Regions from separate parts of the Arthrobacter sp. P1_D12 genome, predicted to be linked through region 2. Evidence: riboswitches for the same ligand, from Rfam matches in the RefSeq annotation. Region 2 holds a riboswitch; the other holds the start of a gene.
What was found. A riboswitch is a leader RNA that binds a small molecule or an ion and turns the genes downstream of it on or off. The one in region 2 is predicted to bind S-adenosylmethionine.
Positions count from the first base shown of each region.

Region 1: it holds a riboswitch for S-adenosylmethionine, as region 2 does, so the genes downstream of both, metX (homoserine O-acetyltransferase MetX) here and AC1DZV_RS14710 (DUF1737 domain-containing protein) in region 2, are expected to answer to the same signal.

Region 1 is NZ_JBFUAR010000003.1:84,898-88,297, reverse strand. Features, by position in the region: gene AC1DZV_RS03405 (bifunctional o-acetylhomoserine/o-acetylserine sulfhydrylase) at 1-1,301, shown strand, start outside; SAM riboswitch class IV at 1,485-1,600, shown strand; gene metX (homoserine O-acetyltransferase MetX) at 1,612-2,751, shown strand; gene AC1DZV_RS03395 (MFS transporter) at 2,918-3,400, shown strand, end outside.
Region 2 is NZ_JBFUAR010000018.1:131,736-135,135, reverse strand. Features, by position in the region: gene AC1DZV_RS14725 (glutamate--cysteine ligase 2) at 1-182, shown strand, start outside; gene AC1DZV_RS14720 (O-succinylhomoserine sulfhydrylase) at 222-1,430, opposite strand; gene AC1DZV_RS14715 (rhodanese-like domain-containing protein) at 1,431-1,850, opposite strand; gene AC1DZV_RS14710 (DUF1737 domain-containing protein) at 1,847-2,155, opposite strand; SAM riboswitch class IV at 2,168-2,281, opposite strand; gene AC1DZV_RS14705 (ATP-grasp domain-containing protein) at 2,600-3,400, shown strand, end outside.

The DNA.
Region 1 (3,400 bases), on a different contig from region 2:
CCTTTGAAACCCGCCAGATCCACGCCGGCCAGGAGCCGGACAGCGCCACCGGCGCGCGTTCCCTGCCCATCTACCAGACGACGTCGTTCGTGTTCCCCAGCGCCGAAAGCGCCGCGAACCGCTTCGCGCTCGCCGAGCTCGCGCCCATCTACACCCGGATCGGCAACCCAACCCAGGACGCCGTCGAACAGCGCGTCGCCAGCCTGGAAGGCGGCCTCGCGGCGCTGCTGCTCAGCTCCGGCCAGGCCGCCGAGACGTTCGCCATCCTCAATATCGCCGAGGCCGGGGACCATGTGGTGGCCAGCCCCAGCCTCTATGGCGGAACCTACAACCTGCTCGCGCACACGCTGAAGAAGTTCGGCATCTCCGTGACCTTCGTGGCGGACCCGGATAACCTGGACCAGTGGCGGGACGCCGTCCAGCCCAACACCAAGCTGTTCTTCGGCGAAGTGGTCTCCAACCCCCGCCAGGACGTCCTGGACATCGAGGGCGTCTCCCGCGTGGCGCACGAGGCCGGCGTCCCGCTGGTGGTCGACAACACGCTCTCCACCCCCTACCTGATCCGGCCGATCGAGTGGGGCGCGGACATCGTGGTCCATTCCGCCACCAAGTACCTCGGCGGGCACGGCGCCGCAATCGCCGGCGTGATCGTGGACTCCGGCAACTTCGACTTCGGGAAGGACCCGGAGCGGTTCCCCGGCTTCAACACCCCGGACCCCACCTACAACGGCCTGGTCTACGCCCGCGACCTCGGAGCCGACGGCGCGCTGGGCGCGAACCTCTCCTACATCCTCAAGGCCCGGGTCCAGCTCCTGCGCGACCTCGGCTCCGCGGTGTCCCCGTTCAACGCCTTCCTCATCGCCCAGGGCATCGAAACGCTGAGCCTGCGCGTCGAGCGCCACGTGGCCAACGCCACGAAGGTGGCGCAATGGCTGGAGGGGCGGGACGACGTCGAATCGGTCGCCTACGCCGGGCTGCCGTCCAGCCCCTGGTACGAGCGCGGCCGCAAGTACGGGCCCAAGGGGACCGGCGCCGTCGTGGCGTTCAACATCGCCGGGGGAGCGGAGGCCGGCAAGCGGTTCGTCGATGCCCTCGAACTGCACTCCCACGTCGCGAACATCGGCGATGTCCGGTCGCTGGTGATCCATCCGGCGTCGACCACCCACAGCCAGCTCTCGCCTGAACAGCAGGTGATCGCCGGGGTGAATCCCGGGCTGGTGCGGCTTTCGGTGGGACTGGAGCACATTGACGACATCTTGGCGGACCTCGACGCCGGATTCCGCGCGGCCAAGTCCGCCTAGGCCGAAGCCCACGCGGAATTTCCCCACCTTTGCGGGCATGACGCCGGGAATCGCCGGCACTTCGGCGCGACCCGCCGGTCACGGCTGTCAAAGGTGGGGAAACTGCGGTGCTGACGGGCCCGGCTGTCACATGGAAGTCATAATCTTCGTGATTTCCGCACCCTGTTTCGTAGACTCGTACCAGGTCATGAGTGCCAGCGACAGCCCCGGCTTGCTGGCCGGCAACCCTCCTTTTGCGGCGGGGTGCCCCGGGTGAAGACCTGGCCTGCCGGTCAGCTGACGGCGGGCAAGCGCGAAGATAGGTCCTCACATGACGATTGCCGTCACCCGCACGGGTGTTCCCGAAACCAAACCATCCCGGACCCCTGACGGGACTGTCCAGTTCGTCAGGATCGGTGATCTGCAGCTCGAATCCGGGACTCCGTTGCCGGATGTGGTGCTCGCCTACGAGACGTGGGGGACCCTGAACGCGGATGCCTCCAACGCCGTGCTCATTGAACACGCCCTGACCGGCGACACGCACGTGACCCGCGGCGAGAGCGGGGAGCCCGGCTGGTGGGAACAGCTCGCCGGACCCGGGGCTCCCGTGGACACGGACAAGTATTTCGTCGTTTCGATCAACATCCTGGGCGGCTGCTACGGATCCACCGGGCCTTCCACCCCGGCCCCGGACGGGCGCCCCTGGGGATCGCGGTTCCCGCTGGTCACCCTGCGGGACACCGCCGCTGCCGAGGCGCGGCTGGCCGATGCCCTGGGCATCGGCAGCTGGTACGCGGTGCTGGGCGGCTCGCTCGGCGGCGCGCGGGCCCTTGAATGGGCCGTCACGTTTCCCGGCCGGGTCCGGCGCTGCGCCGTGATTTCCGTCGGCGCCAGCAGCACCGCCGAACAGATTGCCTTCGCGCAGGCACAGACGCTGGCCATCCGCCAGGACCCCCACTTCAGGGGCGGGGACTACTACGGCGGCCCGGAACCCGAGGCGGGGCTCGCCCTCGCCCGCCGCATCGCGCACATTACCTACCGCTCAGCGGCCGAACTGGACGGCCGGTTTGGCCGCAACGCCCAGGAGTCCGAGACGCCCCTGGAGGCCGGATCGCTGGCCGGACGCGGGCGCTATCAGGTGGAAAGCTACCTGGACCACCAGGGCAGCAAACTGGCCCGGCGTTTCGACGCGAACAGCTACATCGCGATCACCGAAGCCCTCATGAGCCACGATGTGTGCCGGGGGCGCGGAGGTCTCGGGGAGGCACTGGCCCCGGCCACCGCGGAGTTCCTGGTGGCGGCCGTGGACTCGGACCGCCTGTATTTCCCGGCCCAGTCCCGTCAACTGGCAGAGGCCCTGCCGGGCGGCCCGGAACTGCACATCATTCAAGCGCCGATCGGCCACGACGGCTTCCTGACCGAAATCGGCCAGCTCAGCGGGCAGCTCCGGGAGACCTTCTTCAGCCACTAGGCCGGCCCGCTTGTGCATTTTTGCAGATGCGCTCTGCACTAATGGCCGTTGAGGCTCAGGGCCGGAGCGTCCATACTCATGGGGAATGACGCCCTGTGCCCTAGATCACAAGCGTCCTCAGTCCAATGGTCCACAGGGTGTCGATGGAGACGCCGAAGGAGTCACGATGAGTACGGAAAACGCCGCAAGGCGCGCTGAAGAAACCGACGTCAAAACGTCCGGCCTGAAGAAGGTGGTGGCGGCCTCCATGGCCGGCACCGTGGTTGAGTGGTACGAGTTTTTCCTCTACGCCTCCGCCGCCACCCTTGTATTCGGCAAGCTGTTTTTCCCGAACACCGGTTCGGAACTGGACGGCATCCTCGCCGCTTTCCTCACCTACGCGGTCGGCTTCATTGCCCGCCCGATCGGCGGCATCGTCTTCGGCCACTTCGGCGACAAGTTCGGCCGCAAGCAGTTGCTCCAGCTGAGCATCATCCTTGTCGGCGTTGCCACCTTCGCCATGGGCTGCCTGCCCACCTTCGCGCAGATCGGCTACTGGGCCCCGGCCCTGCTGGTCTTCCTGCGCTTCGCCCAGGGCTTCGCCGTTGGCGGTGAATGGGGCGGCGCAGTCCTTCTCGTCGCCGAACACAGCCCGAGCAAGTCCCGCGGT
Region 2 (3,400 bases):
CGCGCGAGGGCGTTGAGCGGATTCTGGCAGAGGGCACCGGTTCGCAGCTGCAGCGCGGCCCGTTCCGGGCCGGCGGCCTGCCCGCCGTCGTCGAGCGGGCCATCGAACTGACCACCCAGGGGCCCGTCACCGAGGGGCCGGCAGACAATCGTTCGGCCCTGGGCCGGTTGCGCCCGGCCTGACCGGGAGCCCGAGGCAGTGCAGGGCAGGGGCGGAAGCCCCTAGACCTGCTTGAGCGCCTGGCCGAGGTCTCGGATCAGGTCCTCGACGTCCTCCAGCCCCACCGAAAGCCGAACCACGCCGTCGCTGAGCCCGATCGCCGCGCGGCCTTCCGGGCCCATCGCGCGGTGCGTGGTGGTGGCCGGGTGCGTGATGAGCGTCTTGGCATCGCCCAGGTTGTTGGAGATGTCGATGATCCGCAGTGCGTCCAGGAGTGCGAACGCGGCCTGCTTCGCCGTGCGGCCGGGGGAGGGCTGCAGTTCCAGGGTGAGCACGGTCCCGCCGGCCTTCATCTGCTGCACTGCGAGCGGGTACTGCGGGTGGGACGGCAGCAGCGGGTACTTTACCCAGCCGACCGCAGGCTGTCCCTCGAGCCATTCGGCCAGCCGCAGCGCGGAGGCCGAGGAATGGTTGACGCGCAGGGCCATGGTCTCCAAGCCCTTGGTGAGCACCCAGGCGTTGAACGCCGAAAGCGCCGGACCGGTGTGCCGCATGAGCTGCTTGACGGGCCCGTCGATGAATTCCTTGGTGCCCAGGATGGCCCCGCCCAGGACGCGGCCCTGGCCGTCGATGTGCTTGGTGCCGGAGTAGACCACCACGTCCGCGCCGAGGTCGCCGCAGCGCTGGAGCAGCGGGGTGGCGAAGACGTTGTCTACCACCACCGTGGCGCCGGCCGCGTGCGCCAGTTTGCTCACGGCGGCGATGTCCACGATTTCCTGCATCGGGTTCGACGGCGACTCGAAGAACACCGCCGTGGTCGGCTCGGACAGCGCGGATTGCCACTGCTCCAGGTCCGGGCCGTCCACGAAGACCGTCTCGACTCCCCAGCGCGGCAGGATTTCGTTAAGGATCACGAAGCACGAGCCGAACAGCGAGCGGGCCGCGACCACCCGGTCGCCGGCCGCCAGCAGCGCGCCCAGGGCGGTGAAGACGGCGGACATGCCGGACGCGGTCGCGAAACACGCCTCCGTTCCCTCGAGCAGCCGGAGCCGCTCCTGGAAGGTGGCGACGGAGGGGTTGCCGTAGCGGGAGTAGACGAAGCGCTCGTCCTCCCCGGTGAAGGCGCGCTCGGCGGCGGCCGCGGACTCGTAGACGAATCCTGAGTTGAGGAAGATCGGCTCGGTGGTTTCCTGGAAGCCGGTGCGGTCAAGGCCGCCACGGACAGCCTGGGTGTCGGCCGCCCAGCCGGCGGCGTCGGGATTGAAAGTCACTTAGATCTTTCCGAGGTTGGTGGGCAGGCCGCGGTTCTTCCAGCCATTGACGGTGCGTCCGCCAAAGCGGTCGGTCTCGCCTTCGAAGCCCTCAAGGACGTTGTACGAGGTGTAGCCGGCGGCCGTCGCGGCCGTCGCGGCGGCGATCGACCGGGCACCGGAACGGCAAAGGAACACCAGTTCGACGGCGGTGTCCGCCGGCGCCCGCTGCCTTAGCTGTTCCACGAAGTGCGGGTTCGGCATGCCGCCGGCGAGGTTCCACTGGATGAAGAGCGGATCGCTGCGGCTCTCGCCCGCGGCCGCGGTGTCCGGGATGCCGATGTGGGCCCATTCGCCCTCGGTCCGGACATCCACCAGGATGGCTCCGGCCTCCAGCTTGGCCCACGCCTCCTGCGGGCTGAGGTCTCCGGCGTAGCTCATGCGTGGCCCGCGAAGGCCCCGTCGGCGCCAAATTCGTCGGCGTCGAGCTCATCAACCGCATTGGCCACGGCGGCGTCCGCACTGGCAATCGCGGCCGGCAGGACCAGCGCCTGCGCCACGATCACGGTGCTTCCGTTGAAGCTGGCGGCGGGGCTTCCATGCAGCACGTAGCCCTCGGCCAGGGCGGCTGACACCCGCTCGCAAAAGGCGCGGTCATCCGCGCCGGTGAACAGCCGGTAGGCCAGCCTCTCCTCGCCGGGTGCTGAACCGGGTGTGGCTGTTGTGGGTATTGACGTCTCGGGCACGACGGATCTCCTCTTTCACGCTTGCAGCTCGAATTCTCGAATGCCGAGTATTCACCTGAGGCACCCCGCCGCGAAAGGGAGGGTTGCCGACCGGCCAGTCAGGGCTTGGCACCGGTTCTCATTACTCCCCAAAAACGTAACACCTGCGACGCCGGCCCGCACGGCCGCCGTCGTCATGTTCCGTAACCGGACCGCGGCCCGGGCGAGTAGTGGCGGGCTCCAGTTTCGGGTACAGCCCACTCGTGTCTGCCGGGACGTGTCGCCGTCTACTGGGGGGATTAGGTCCGACGCGTCGGCCGGAGCTGCAGGTGATTCGAGCAATGTGTGAATCGAGCAGTCCCGGAATCGACTCGTCTGTCCATCAACAAGCTGTCTGGGAATCGGTGGCTGGAACGGTCGGAGCCGCAGCCGCGGTCCGGCCGGTGACGGCGGAATGGAGCAATCGTGGGCCCGCGCATACTCGTTACCGGGATTACAAGCGCCGCCGGACGGGCCGTCGCGGCCCAGCTCGAAGCCCGGGGCCTCCCGTACCTCGGCACCGACGCCCGCGCCGACACCCGCCAGGCCGGGGAGGCTCCCGCCGCCGCGGTCAGGCTCCTGCCGGCTACGAACCCGGACATGGTCCTGGACCTGCGCCGGGTGGTGGACCGCGAAGCCATCAACGTCATCATTCCGACCCTCACCGTGGAGCTCCCGCTCCTGGCCGCGGCCCGCGCCGGATTCGCCCAGGACGTGCGGATCATCGTGGCCGACCCAGCCGCGGTGGCCCTCGCCAACGACCACCTGTTCACCACCTGGGCGCTGCAAGCCGCCGGCATCCCGGTGCCCCGGTTCGCGGTTCCGGGCGACCTCGCCGCCGCGCCGGCATCCCTCGCCGGCCTCAGCGGCCCCGTGGTGGTCAAGCCGCGGGTCTTCAAAGGCTCCCATGGTGTCCACCTGCTGGCCGGAACCGACTCCGTTAGCTGGAAGAACATGCCGGCGGGGCAACTGGTCCAGGAATTTATCCCGGGCGCCGACTATGTGTGCCTGGTGTTCGGCACTCCGGCACGCAACGCGATGGCGCCGGTGGCGGTGGTCCTCGAGAAGACCAGGACTCCGTATGGACGCGCCGGCAGCGACGAGGTCAGCCGCAGGGTGCCGGCGAACCAGGCCGGGGATGTGCGCAAGCTGGGCCTGGCCGCCGTCCGCACGCTCGGGCTGGCCGGGCCGGTCCAGGTCCAGATCCGCCGCCGCACCGACGGAACG